4 regions of the Streptacidiphilus albus JL83 genome follow, and region 2 is predicted to be linked to each of the others. Evidence: riboswitches for the same ligand, from Rfam matches in the RefSeq annotation. Region 2 holds a riboswitch; each other region holds the start of a gene.

Region 1 (3,198 bases), 240 kb from region 2:
TCTACGCCGTGGTCGTGCTGGTCGTGATGACGATCGCCTGCCTCGGCGCGTTCTACGGCGGCCAGGCGATCCTGTCCCACTACGACCGGGCCGTGACCCTCACCGATCCCGGTGTGGCGCGGGTGGTCTTCGGAACCGGGCTCTACCTCACGTTCGTGGGCCTGCTCGGCATCGGCCTCGGCGCGCTGATCCGCAATGCGGCGGGTGCCATCGCCGTGCTGGTCGGCATCCTCTGGGTGGTGCCGATCCTCGCGCACCTGCTGCCTTCGAGCTGGGCCCCCCACATCGTTCCCTACCTTCCCAGCAACGCCGGTAGCGCGATGCTCTCGGTGGTGCCGGACCCGACGATGATGTCCCCCTGGAGCGGGTTCGCCCTCTTCGCCGGCTACGCGGTGGCCCTGCTGGCGGTCGCCGGCCTGCTGCTGAAGCGCCGCGACGCCTGACCCGTCCCACCGTTCCTCTGCCGGAACACCACAGCGCTGCGCCCCCGGACCTTCGTCCGGGGGCGCAGCGCTGTTCGGTGCTGTCCGAGCGTCAGAAACGGCCCGCGAAGGTCGGGGCGTAGTCGCTGATGGTGTCGATCTTGACACCGGCGCTCGGGTTGGCGGCCTCGACGTAGGAGCCGTTGCCGATGTAGATGGCGACGTGGTACGCGTTGGCGGCGGTGCCGTCGGTGGACCAGAACAGCAGGTCACCGGGCTGGAGGGCGTTCATCGAGACCGGGGTCGCGGCGGCGGCCTGATCCTCGCTGGTGCGCGGGATGCTGATGCCGGCCTGGGCCAGCGCGGCCTGGGTCAGGCCCGAGCAGTCCCAGGTGTTCGGGCCGGTGCCGCCGTAGACGTAGGCGTCGCCGACCTGCGCCTGGGCGAAGGCGATGGCCGCGGCCATGCCGCTGCTGCTCGCGGTCGAGGAGCTGCTGCTGCTCGTGCTGGTCGTGGTCGTGGTGGCGGCCGGGGCACTGGTGCTGCTGGTGGTGCTGTCGGACGAGGAGCTGGAGGAGCTGTCCGAGGCGGACCAGTTGGAGCTGCCGGCGCTGTAGCTGGAGCCGGAGCCGGAGTTGGAGCTGTCCAGGTTCGCGCTGCCGGAGACCGTGTCGGAGGAGGTGGTGGCGCCGGTCGCGGCGGTGCGGCCGGACAGGGCCAGGCGCTCGCCCGGGTAGATCAGGTCCGGACCCTGGGTGAGGACCGAGCGGTTGAGGGCGTAGAGCCGCTGCCAGCCACCGTTGACGTCGTGGTCGGCGGCGATGGTGGAGAGCCAGTCGCCCGCGAGCACGGTGTAGTACGAGGCGGTGGTGGTGTCGGCGGCCCGGGTGCCGCTCGCCGAGGTGGGGGCGGCGACGGCGGCCGGGGCGGTCGCCGGGGCGGAGGCAGGAGCGGCGGCCGGGGCCGTGGCGGAGGCGGTGTTGGCGGTGATCATCGGAACGGCGAGGCTGACGATGCCGGCGAGGCCGACACCGGCGAAGAGGCGCTGCTTGGTGGTGCGCCGGGCCTTGACGGCCCGGTGGCGACCGGTGCCGGCGGTGGAACCGGTACGGCCGTTGGTCTCATGGGTGCTCGAAGGCAGCATGTTGAAGCGGTCCTCTCCCACGCCTGCGAGGTGAGCTGTCGGATTCGGGCTGGAGTTGCCCGGCCGTGCTGAGCACGGCTTCACCCCAAGCCGCGACTGTGAGATCGCGGCGACTTACCTGGTTCCCCCGCCCCTGCCGTGGTGCGGTGCCGATGTGCCACAGCCTCCGGCGGCAGGACTCGGCGTTCCGGAGGCGTTGGTTCCGCATAAGTGCGAACGGACCGAACGCTAGGCAGATTGTGCTTGAAACTACAACTCGGTGTGAGCCTACTCACATACAAACCGGAATAAAAAGGGCTTCGGCTGCCCAGATGCTGCCGTGACAAGGCAGACCTAATGTCGTTGTTGTCCATATATAAAGGGATGGGAGCCACCGACCATGACAGGTACGGCAGCAGACCCCGGGACAACGTCCAAGAGCCTCGCCCCCGACGGCCGGGGCGAGAACCACCGCTGGTGGGTGCTGGCCGTGATCGGCCTGGCCCAGCTGATGGTGGTGCTCGACGCAACCATCGTGAACATCGCCCTGCCGTCCGCGCAGAAGGACCTCGGCTTCAGCAACGGCAACCGCCAGTGGATCGTCACCGCCTACGCCCTCGCCTTCGGCAGCCTGCTGCTGCTCGGCGGGCGGATCGCCGACCTGGTGGGCCGCAAGCGGGTCTTCCTGATCGGACTGGCGGGCTTCTCCGTCGCCTCCGCCATCGGCGGGGCCGCGCCCAGCTTCGAGGTGCTGGTCATCGCCCGCGCCCTGCAGGGGGCCTTCGGCGCGCTGCTGGCGCCCGCCGCACTCTCCCTGCTGACGACGACCTTCACCGACTCCGCAGAGCGCGCCAAGGCGTTCGGCATCTACGGCGCCATCGCCGGCACCGGCGGCGCCGTCGGCCTGCTGCTCGGCGGGCTGCTCACCGAGTACCTGGACTGGCGCTGGTGCCTGTACGTCAACCTGCTGCTGGCCGTGCTCGCCATCATCGGCGCGGTCCGGCTGCTGCACGCCGGCCGGCCGGCCGACCCGCCCAAGCTGGACATCCCCGGCACGGTCGTGGTCTCACTGGGCCTGTTCGGGCTGGTCTACGGCTTCTCCAACGCCGAGACCCACTCCTGGAGCTCCGTCGGCACCTGGGGCTTCCTGGCCGCCGGGGTGCTGCTGCTCGCCGTCTTCGCCTGGTGGCAGACGCGCACGCCGCATCCGCTGCTGCCGTTGCGGGTGGTGCTCGACCGGAACCGGGGCGCGTCCTTCCTGGCGATGTTCCTGGCCGGCGCCGGGATGTTCGGGGTCTTCCTGTTTCTGACCTACTACCTGCAGCAGTCGCTGCTCTACTCGCCGGTCAAGACCGGACTGGCCTTCCTGCCGATGGTCGCCGTGATGATCGTCACCTCGGTCACCGCCACCAACAAGCTGGTGCCCAGGCTGGGCGCCAAGCCGATCGTGCCGGTCGGCATGCTGCTCGGCGCCTGCGCGATGGCCTGGCTCACCAGGCTCGACCTGAACAGCACCTACGCCGCCGACGTGATGCCGCCGCTGCTGGTGCTCGGCCTCGGCCTCGGCCTGATCTTCGCCCCGGCGATGTCGCTGGCCACGGCCGGGGTCGAGCCGCACGACGCGGGCGTCGCCTCGGCCACCGTCAACACCAG
Region 2 (3,198 bases):
TGCTTGAGCACCGCCTTGAGCTGGTGGTAGACCTCGACGCCCCAGCGCAGTGCCTCGGAGAAGGACTCCGCGCCGATCGGAGCGATCATGAACTCCTGGATGTCGACATTGGAGTCCGCGTGCGAGCCGCCGTTGAGGATGTTCATCATCGGGACCGGCAGCACGTGGGCGTTGGGGCCGCCCAGGTAGCGGAACAGCGGCAGGTCGCTGGCCTCGGCGGCGGCGTGCGCCACGGCGAGGGAGACGCCCAGGATCGCGTTGGCGCCCAGCGAGGACTTGTCGGGGGTGGCGTCCAGGTCCAGCATGGCCTGGTCGATCAGCCGCTGCTCGGTGGCGTCGTAGCCGATGAGCTCCGGGCCGATCTGCTCGATGACCGCGAGGACGGCCTTCTCGACGCCCTTGCCGCCGTAGCGGGCAGAGTCACCGTCACGCAGTTCCAGGGCCTCGAAGGCGCCGGTCGAGGCGCCGGACGGGACGGCGGCACGCCCGGTGCTGCCGTCGTCGAGGCCGACCTCGACCTCTACCGTGGGGTTGCCTCGCGAGTCGAGGATCTCCCGGGCTACGACGACGTCGATGGACGGCACAGGCATCTCCTTGGTGGGGATTACTGGGGAAGGCTTCCCCCTGAGCCTAGCCGCCCTCGGGTCCCGGGCCACCCGGACCTCTCCGGCGTCTCACCAGGCGGAGCCCCTACTCACCGGTAGTTCACCTCGGCGGGTGTACCCGAGGTGTCATCCGGTGAGCAGGGGACCGTCAACGGTTCGTCAGCCGACGTTCAGCCGCTCGCCCGGGAAGATCAGGTTCGGGTTGCCGCCGACGGTCGAGCGGTTCTCCTGGTAGAGCTCCGCCCAGCCGCCGCCGAGGTGGTGCGAGGCGGCGATGCCGGAGAGGGTGTCGCCGGCGGCGACGGTGTAGTTGCCGGAACCGGCGGCGTGGCGCGCCCGCGAGGCGGTGCTGCTGTCGCTGCTCGCGGTGGTGTGGGTGGTGGTGCTGTGGTGGGTGGTGGAGCTGCTGCTCGACGACTGCAGCGCGGCCGAGCCGGAGACCGCGCCGGCGTGGCGGCCGCTGCTGTGGCTGCTGCTGCCGGTGCTCTTGTGGCTGGACGAGCTGTGGCTGGACGAGCTGTGGCTGGACGAGCCGCTGCCGGAACCGGTGCTGACGTCGGCGGGGGCGCCGCCCTGGGTCAGCCCGGCCTGGGGGCCGCAGACCGGCCAGGCGCCGGGGCCCTGCGAGGCGAGCACCTTCTCCGCGACGGCGATCTGCTGGCCCTGGGTGGCCTGGTTGGCGGTGGACGCGTACTGCTGGCCGCCGTAGGCGCTCCAGGTGGAGGCGGAGAACTGGAGCCCGCCGTAGTAGCCGTTGCCGGTGTTGATGGACCAGTTGCCGCTGCTCTCGCACTGGGCGACGGCGTCCCAGGTGGAGACGGAGGCGGCCGAGGCGGCGGTGGCGCCGATCAGCGGGAGCACCACGCCGGACCCGGCTATGACGCCGGTGGCGACGAGGCGCTTGCTGGTGCTGGGACGGGGCTTGCGGTGCAGGCCGGTACCGGAAAAGAGCATGGCAGGTTCCCTCTCCGACGCCTGCGAGGTGAGCTGTCGGGTTCGGGCCGTGAGGTAGCCCGGGCGCTGACGCGCCTTCACCCCTAGCCGCAGCACGTGGGCTGCTGCGGCGACTTACCTGGGTCCCCCGCTCCTGCCCGATCTGGAAGTTCGTGGTCCGCCTCGCGGCTGGACAGGACTCGGCGTCCCGCTCGGCGGTGTCCGTGTGGCCGGACATGTGCCGGGAGGGTAGGCAGAAGTCCCCGGAAACCACAACCCGCCCAGGGGCGCCGCACAGCCTCCCGAGTAGCGGAACCCCCTGGTGGCGCCCGAATGGCGATCTTCGAAACGAGGGAAGGATCACACCTGGAGCGAGGTCGGGTCCGGCGGGGTCGGGTCCTTCGGGGTGGCGGTCTCCGGGGTGAAAGTGACCGGGAGTTGGCGCAGGCCGCGCATGATCAGGCCGCCGCGCCAGCGGAGGTCGGCCGGGTCGGCGGCGAGGCCGAGGTCGGGCAGCCGGCGGAGCAGCGCGGCCAGGGCGTACTGGGCCTCCAGCCGGGCCAGCGGGGCGCCGATGCAGTAGTGGATGCCGAGGCCGAAGCCCAGGTGCGGGTTGTCCCGGCGGGCGAGGTCCAGCAGGTCCGGCTGGTCGAAGCGGTCCGGGTCGCGGTCGGCGGCGGCGAGAACCACCAGGACCGGGTCGCCGACGGCGATCCGCTGCCCGCCGAGGGTGATCGGGCTGGTGGCGAAGCGCCAGGTCGCCAGCTCCACCGGGCCGTCGTAGCGCAGCAGTTCCTCGACGGCGGTGGCCAGCAGCGCGGTCTCGCCCCGGTCGAGGGAGGCCTGCAGCAGGGCCCGCTGCTCGGGATGGGTGAGCAGTGCGTAGAGGCCGTTGCCGATCAGGTTGATCGTGGTTTCAAAGCCAGCGAATAGTAGGATGAAAGCCATGGCGGCGGCCTCGTTCTCGGTGAGGTGCTCACCGTGGTCGCTCGCCCGGATCAGGTCCGAGATCAGGTCGTCGCCGAGATCGGCCCGCTTACGGTGGATCAGTTCGGCGAGATAGCCGCGCATCTTCTTCACCGCCCGGCCCACGCCCCCGCGCGGGCCGCCTCCGTGTCGGATCATCATCCCGGCCCAGTCGCGGAAGTCGTCCTGGTCCTCGGCCGGGACGCCGAGCAGGTCGCAGATGGCGTAGATGGGGAGCGGGAAGGCGAAGTCGTGGATCAGGTCGGCTGCGCCCTGCTCCGCGAAGCCGTCGATCAGCCGGTCGGTGAGCTCGCGCACCCGGGGCTCGAACACCGCGACGCGGCGCGGGGTGAACGCCTTGGACACCAGCCGGCGCAGCCGGGTGTGGTCGGGCGGGTCGATGTTGAGCAGATGCGTCATCAGGTCGGCCTTGCGCTCCCCCGGGATGCCGACCCGGCCGGAGCGGTGGCCCTCGCCGCTGTGGTGCACCGGGTTCTTGCTCAGCCTGGCGTCGGCCAGTGCCAGCCGGGCGTCGCCGTAGCGGGTGACCAGCCACGCCTCGACCCCGCTGGGAAGCGTCGCCCGGTGCACCGGGGCGTGCTCGCGCAGCCAGGCGTACGCCGGGTAGGGGTCGGTGGCGAACTCCCAGGTGAAGAGCTCCGGCGCGGGAGCGGCGGGGGTGACGGGGTTCACA
Region 3 (3,198 bases), 3.3 Mb from region 2:
GCCGAGCAGCGACAGCAGTCCCAGCATCAGCGAGTAGGCCGGGAGCAGCGCCAGATTGCGGCGGACCGTGTTCCGGCTCTTGGCGGCCAGCAGCCCCGTCGCCGAGTGCGGGTAGAGGAACAGCGCCATCGCCGAACCCATCGCCAGGGTGGCGTAGGCCCATTGCGCGCTCGGTCCGGTGACCAGCGAACCGCGCGGCTTTCCGGTGGCGGGGCTGGTCTTGGCCAGGGCCGCGGCGGACTCGTGGAAGATCTGGCCGTAGCCGCCGAGCCGGATCGGGATGTAGATCACCGCGACCAGGACCACGATGTAGACCAGGGTGTCCTTGACGAACGCGATCAGCGCGGGGGCGCGCAGCCCCGAGGAGTAGGTGTAGGCGGCGAGCACGGCGAAGGCCAGCAGCAGCGGCAGGTCCTTGGCGAAGCCGCTGGAGCCGCCGATGTCCATCGTGTCCAGCACGGCCTGGATGCCCACGAGCTGCAGTGCGATGTAGGGCATCGTCGCCAGGATCCCGGTCAGTGCGACGGCGAGCGCCAGGTAGCGCGAGCCGTAGCGTCCCCGGGCGAAGTCGGCCAGGGTGACGTACCCCTTGCTGCGCGCCACCGACCAGAGCCTTGGCAGGAAGAGGAACACCAGCGGCCAGGCGAGGATGGTGTAGGGCACCGCGTAGAAGCCGGCCGCGCCGACGCCGTAGACCAGGGCGGGGACGGCGATGAAGGTGTAGGCGGTGTAGAGGTCGCCGCCGAGCAGGAACCAGCTGACGATCGTGCCGAAGCCGCGTCCGCCGAGGCCCCACTCGTCCAGGTGGAGCGGGTTCTCGGCCCGGCGCCAGCGGGCGGCGAGGAAGCCGACGACGGTGACCACGAGGAAGAGCACGATGAAGACGGTCAGCGAGACGGCGTTGGTGTGCCCGGCCGCCGAGATGGTGAGTCGGCTCATCGTCCGGCCCCCTCGGTCGGCGCGCCGTCGGTGCCGCCGTCGGCGCCGCTGCTGCCGTTGCCGGCCCCTGGGGGCGGGTCCGCCCGGCGGCGGGCCTCCTCGCGGCGGATCAGCAGGTAGGCGCCGCCGGTGAAGACGCCCGAAACGATCACCCAGAGCAGTTGGTACCAGTAGAAGAACGGGATCCCGATGAACGCGGGCCGCAGCCTGGCATAGGAGTTGACCCAGAACAGGGCCACGAAGGGAGCGAGGAGGAGGATCCCGCAGACCACCCGGGTCGGCGTGATCACGGGTAATCCGACCGCCGGCGCGGGCGGCGGACCGGACAGCGGGGCGGACGGTGCGGTGTCGGCCATGGTGACGGCTCCCTTGGTGCTCGATGGGGTGCGGTCGGCGGCACTCTCCCGAGGCGCCGCCGTGCGTTCATGCCCATCGGAATCTAGGCCAATGACGGGCGCACGTCACTAGGATGTCCAACTGTCCGACCGGACCGACGACATGCTCGTACAAGGGTTCACCGATCCGCGTGGTTCGTCCGATCCGCCCCGGTCCGTCCCGATGTGAGACCGGGCACAACCCATTGTCCGGGCGGGACTCGTCTGCCTACCCTGCATACTCCGCCGTGGGCGGACCACGCCGCCGGGACGCCGAATCCTGTCCACCCGCCGGCGGGCTGTCGAGCACCGAATCGGACAGGAGCGGGGGAACCAGGTAAGTCGCCGTCGCCGCACCGCCCGCAGGGCGCCGCGGCCCACGGCTCGGGGTGAAGCCGCACCACCGGCGGCCGGGCTTCCTCAGGCCCGAACCCGACAGCTCACCTCGCAGGCGTGTCACGAGGAACACCGACATGCGTCTCCCTGCCATACCCGCGCGCCTCTGTGCCACCGCCGGCGCTGCCGCACTGATCGCCGTCCCGCTGGCCGGACAGGCCGTCGCCGCCACCGCGTCCGCCCCCACCGTCACCCAGGACCGGCTCACCCCGACGTCGATGACGGCCGGCGTCGCCACCACCGCGGGCCTCACCGTTCACGCCAAGTCCTGCTTCACCGCGAAGACGCTGGGCGTCGGCGTTCGCGACAAGGCCGGCGACAACCTGGACTTCCCCGGCTCGGCCTCGAACGTCCGGATCTGCCCGGCCGGCGTCTCGATCACCACCGGCAGCCGCACCCTGCCCGCCGGCTCCTACACCGAGTTCGGCTTCTGGCAGGACACTGCGGGCGCCTGGCACAACCTGGCCTCGCACACCCTGACCGTCGCGCCCGCCGCGACCACCAAGCCGACCGCGCCGGCCACGCCCACCCCCACGCCCACGCCCACCCCGAGTGCGCCCGCCACTCCCCCGGCGACCGCGACCTCCGGCTCGCCCGTCGCGGGCCAGAAGCTGATCTGGTCCGACGACTTCAGCAGCCCGATCGCCTGGGGATCGACCTGGGTCGGCGACACCACCACCTCGTTCCAGTACGGCAACCACAACCCGAACGACAACAAGCTCGACTGGCTGGACCCCTCGGCCGTGAGCGTCGCCAACGGCGTCGCCACCTTCACCGCGACGCCCTCCACCCATGTCCTGGAGAACGGCAAGACGGCCTGGAACACCGGTCTGCTCACCACCGAGGGCTCGACCCAGGGCTTCCAGGTCAAGACCGGCGAGTACGTCGAGACCCGGGTGCAGCTGCCGACCGCCGCCGGCGCCTGGCCCGCGCTGTGGACCTGGAAGAACGGCAACGGCGAGATCGACTCCTTCGAGTACCACCCCGACAACCCGAACCTGCTGGAGCTCACCAACCATGTGAACCCCGCGCAGGACTACTACACCGACGCCAACGCGATCGCCCCGGGCAAGTGGGTGACCATCGGCACCTACTACGGCGCCAACTCGGTCAGCTGGTACGTCAACGGCACCAAGGTCTACTCGGACGGCACCGGCGTCGGCGCCAACTGGTCCGCGTACCTGATCCTCAGCCTCTCGGTCAGCGCGGGTGAGTACCACCCGGCCCCGACCGGCAGCGCGCCGATCACCTTCGCCGCCGACTACGTCCGCGTCTACGGCTGACCTCTCCGCCCAGTCCAGATCGGCGTGGCCGACCAGCGCGAGGCTCCGGTTCCAGAGCTCGGCGCGGGCCCGGGGGTCGTACGCCTGGGCGGCGGCGCGGGTGTCCCGGGTGCGGTCGAAGAACCGGCCGGTCGTCGCCGCCGGCCCCGGGTCGCTCACCAGCCGCTGGGTGGCGGCGCCAATCCGACCGGCACGGTGATCGAGGC
Region 4 (3,198 bases), 720 kb from region 2:
CGGGCCTGATCTACATCGGCTACATGGGCCTGCACCTGCACAACACCCGCACCAACTGACCGTCCGCCGGCCGGGTTAGGGTGCTGGGAGCGGATCCGGACCACCGGGTCCGGAGCCCGCACGCCCCACCCGTCCCCGGAGGTCGAACAACGATGGCACGCATTCCCTCGTCCCTGGTCGCCGCGAGCGGGCTGATCGGCGGCTTCGGCCTGGCCCGGCGACGAAGAAGCGCGAGCTCGGCGGCGCGGCACTGCTCGCCGCCGGGACGGTCGCGGCGGTGCAGTGGCAGCGGGCCGCCGGTCCGGCCGCGACGGCCGCACTCGCGGGGCTCTATGTCGCCGCGTTCGCCGGCTCGCACCCGCTGGCCAAGAAGCTCGGCGCCTGGCCGTCGGTGCTCACCGTCGCGAGCGGCGTGGCCGTGGCGTCCTGGGCGGTGGCGGACCGCCGGGTCGCTCCCCGCTGAGCCGGGGCCCTTCGGGGAGCAGCAGCGGCCGGGTCAGATACCGAGGCCGTGCTCGGCCAGCCAGACGGACGGGTCGACCGGCTCGCCACCGCCGGGGCGGACCTCCAGGTGCAGGTGCGGGCCGCTGACGTTGCCGGTCGCGCCGACCCGGCCGATCGGCTGACCGGCCGTCACCTCGCCGCCGCCGACGCCGATCGAGGAGAGCTGGCAGTACCAGATCTCGGTGCCGTCGGGCAGGGTCTCCACGATCCGGTAGCCGTAGGCCCCGGCCCAGCCGGCCGAGGTGACCGTGCCCCGGCCCACGGCCACGACCGGGGTGCCGGTGGCGGCGGCGAGGTCCAGACCGGTGTGGAGGTGCGACCAGTAGGAACCGGACTGTCCGAAGCCGGCCCCGGGCACCGCGCCCGGCACCGGGACGACCAGCTCACCGAGGTCCTGGGCGCTCCGCGCCTGCTCCGCCTCGGCATCGCGCGCCTGCTCCGCCGCCCGGGCCTCCGCCTGCGCTGCTGCCCGGGCCGCCGCCTGGGCGTTCTCCTGGGCCAGGGCCTCGGCCCGGAGCGCCTGCTCGTGCTGGACGGCCTGCTCCGCGGCCAGCTGTGCCGCCCGGCTCTCCGCCTCCGCCTGCGCCGCGGCCTCGGCCCGGGCCGCTGCCTGCGCCCGTTCCTCGGCCTCGGCCTTGGCCGTGGCCTCGGCCTTCGCCGCCGCTGCGGCGGCGGCCTGACGACGGGCCGCGTCGTCCGCGTCGGCGCGCTGCTGCGCGGACTGGGTCCGGATCCGCTCGGCCAGGGCCGTGCCCGGGTCGAGCAGTCGGCTGCCGACGGCGGTGGCCCCGGCGGGCAGCGCGTCGTTGCTGTGGTCGGCCACGCTCACCGTGCCCTTGTTGCTCAGCGTCAGCGTGTCGCTGACGGTCGCCGCTCTGGCGGGGGCCGCGAGGCCGATCGCCCCGGTCGCGCCGACGGCGGCCATGGCCGCGAGTCCGAGGACGGTGCCGGAAGCGATCCCGGCGGGGCGCTGCGGCACCTCGGTCTGTACAGGTGCCCAAGCGGACTGGTACGACGCCACGGCCGGCGTACTCCTTTCCTTCCCTCACGCCGACCGGGTTAGCTGACGGGTTCGGAGAGGAAGGTCCCCTACGGCCGCGAACGGCCGATTCACCCCAGATACGTGGTTCCCCGGCTCCCGGCCGTCACGGGAAGTGACGGCCAGCAGGATTAGGCGACAGCGCACGACGCCGTTCGTCGAACAGCAGAACTTCGTGCTGCGTTATCAAACGTTAATCCTAGAGGCGGTTGATTCCAAGTGGTTCGGGGAGCCAGCTGGGACTTGACGCACCGTCTGCGGCCTTTGTCCGTATTCGAGGCGTCCGGGTTCGTCCGGTCCGGACTCAGCGGACCAGGCAGAACTCGTTCCCCTCCGGATCGAGCATCACCTGGAACGCGCCCTCCGCGTCCCGCTGGACCTCGCCCACAGCCACCGCCCCGATCCGGAGCAGGGCCGCGCGCACCAGCGCGATGTCGGCCACGTCGATGTCCAGGTGCAGCCGGTTCTTCCGGCCCGGCTTTCCCTCCGGCACGGCCTGGAAGGCGAGTCGGGGCTGTCCTCCCGGCGGGTCCACGTAGGACCAGTCGCCGGCCCGGTCCACCGGGCTCCCGCCGAGCAGCGCCGCCCAGAACCGCACCAGCCGCGCGGGGTCCGCGCAGTCGACCACGATCTCGTCCAGCCGCCCTATGCCGAGGCCCACGACCGGCCCCGGATACGTGTCCGCACCTGTTCCGCTGTCCGTGTCGGTCTCCGCACTCGTCGCCACAGGGCCACGCTAGCCCCGGAGCGCCCCGCTGCGGGAGGTCCGTGCACGTGGGAGGCCGAAATCCGTCAGCCCCCGGTCGTGTAGAGCCAGTTCACCAGGGTGCCGGCCAGGGCGTCGGCGCTGAGGTCGCGGGCGTCGGCGTACACGCCGCCGGTGCCGGAGTTGAGCACCCGGCCGTCCGGGCCGAGTTCGACCAGCGCCGGGATGCCGACGGCGCTGAGCCGGAGGTAGCGCCCGGCCAGGTCGGTGTTCCGGTCGAAGTGCCCGACGTCCACGGTGACCAGGTGGTAGTTGCGGGACAGCACCTGGTGCACGCCGACGTTCTCCAGCAGCGCGGACAGCGCCTGGCAGTCCTCGCACCAGGCGGAGCCGAAGTCCAGCAGCACCGGCCGGCCGTCCGCCTTCGCCGCCGCGAGGGCCGAGGCGACGGCCGCCGGGGCGTCCGCCGCCGGGTTGTAGCTGTCGGGCACCGGCGCGGGGGTGACCGTGGGCAGCGGCGGGAACGGCCGGGCGACGCCGAGGTAGCCGGGCCCGCCCGCCCGGTGCGCGTCGTCGGCGCTGCCGTCCGAGGAGGAGGAGCGGGACGCGGCCGGGCCGGAGCCGGGCCGGGGGCGTCCGGTGCCGGCCACGGTGGTGCAGCCGGCCAGCGCCGAGGCCGCCAGCGAGCCGGCCAGGGCGAGCGCCAGCGTCCCGAGCAGTCCGCGGCCGGTCACGGCGGGCCCTCCCTCGTCCGGGTCGGGGCGAGGACCGCCCCTCGGACCCATTCGAGCAGGCCCGCCGGGCGGGGCGGGGCCGACCGTCCAGCCGCCGCGCGGCAATCACCCGTGCGGGTGAGCCAGGGGCGCACCGGTGCGAGCCGGTTCAGGTCAGCGAGAGGTAGGCGATGCTGCCGAGGCCGGCCAGGGTGCAGTAGATCGCGAACGGGGTG

Evidence for each region. Region 2 has a riboswitch for cyclic di-AMP ahead of BS75_RS16530 (LysM peptidoglycan-binding domain-containing protein). Riboswitches for the same ligand answer to the same signal wherever they lie in the genome.
Region 1: linked by a shared signal. The riboswitch ahead of BS75_RS44435 (C40 family peptidase) and the one ahead of BS75_RS16530 (LysM peptidoglycan-binding domain-containing protein) in region 2 are both predicted to bind cyclic di-AMP.
Region 3: linked by a shared signal. The riboswitch ahead of BS75_RS47080 (glycoside hydrolase family 16 protein) and the one ahead of BS75_RS16530 (LysM peptidoglycan-binding domain-containing protein) in region 2 are both predicted to bind cyclic di-AMP.
Region 4: linked by a shared signal. The riboswitch ahead of BS75_RS19670 (M23 family metallopeptidase) and the one ahead of BS75_RS16530 (LysM peptidoglycan-binding domain-containing protein) in region 2 are both predicted to bind cyclic di-AMP.

What each region holds. Positions count from the first base shown of each region.
Region 1 is NZ_JQML01000001.1:4,079,382-4,082,579, forward strand. Features, by position in the region: gene BS75_RS17560 (ABC transporter permease subunit) at 1-443, shown strand, start outside; gene BS75_RS44435 (C40 family peptidase) at 535-1,587, opposite strand; cyclic di-AMP (ydaO/yuaA leader) riboswitch at 1,572-1,725, opposite strand; gene BS75_RS17570 (MFS transporter) at 1,946-3,198, shown strand, end outside.
Region 2 is NZ_JQML01000001.1:3,836,481-3,839,678, forward strand. Features, by position in the region: gene eno (phosphopyruvate hydratase) at 1-584, opposite strand, end outside; gene BS75_RS16530 (LysM peptidoglycan-binding domain-containing protein) at 765-1,559, opposite strand; cyclic di-AMP (ydaO/yuaA leader) riboswitch at 1,563-1,717, opposite strand; gene BS75_RS16535 (cytochrome P450 family protein) at 1,899-3,197, opposite strand.
Region 3 is NZ_JQML01000001.1:7,135,413-7,138,610, reverse strand. Features, by position in the region: gene mctP (monocarboxylate uptake permease MctP) at 1-939, opposite strand, end outside; gene BS75_RS31410 (DUF3311 domain-containing protein) at 936-1,295, opposite strand; cyclic di-AMP (ydaO/yuaA leader) riboswitch at 1,611-1,781, shown strand; gene BS75_RS47080 (glycoside hydrolase family 16 protein) at 1,787-2,992, shown strand.
Region 4 is NZ_JQML01000001.1:4,558,404-4,561,601, forward strand. Features, by position in the region: gene BS75_RS19660 (coiled-coil domain-containing protein) at 1-59, shown strand, start outside; partial or broken gene BS75_RS43435 (hypothetical protein) at 153-463, shown strand; gene BS75_RS19670 (M23 family metallopeptidase) at 497-1,525, opposite strand; cyclic di-AMP (ydaO/yuaA leader) riboswitch at 1,538-1,691, opposite strand; gene BS75_RS19675 (VOC family protein) at 1,848-2,270, opposite strand; gene BS75_RS46735 (thioredoxin family protein) at 2,336-2,983, opposite strand; gene BS75_RS19685 (undecaprenyl-diphosphate phosphatase) at 3,132-3,198, opposite strand, start outside.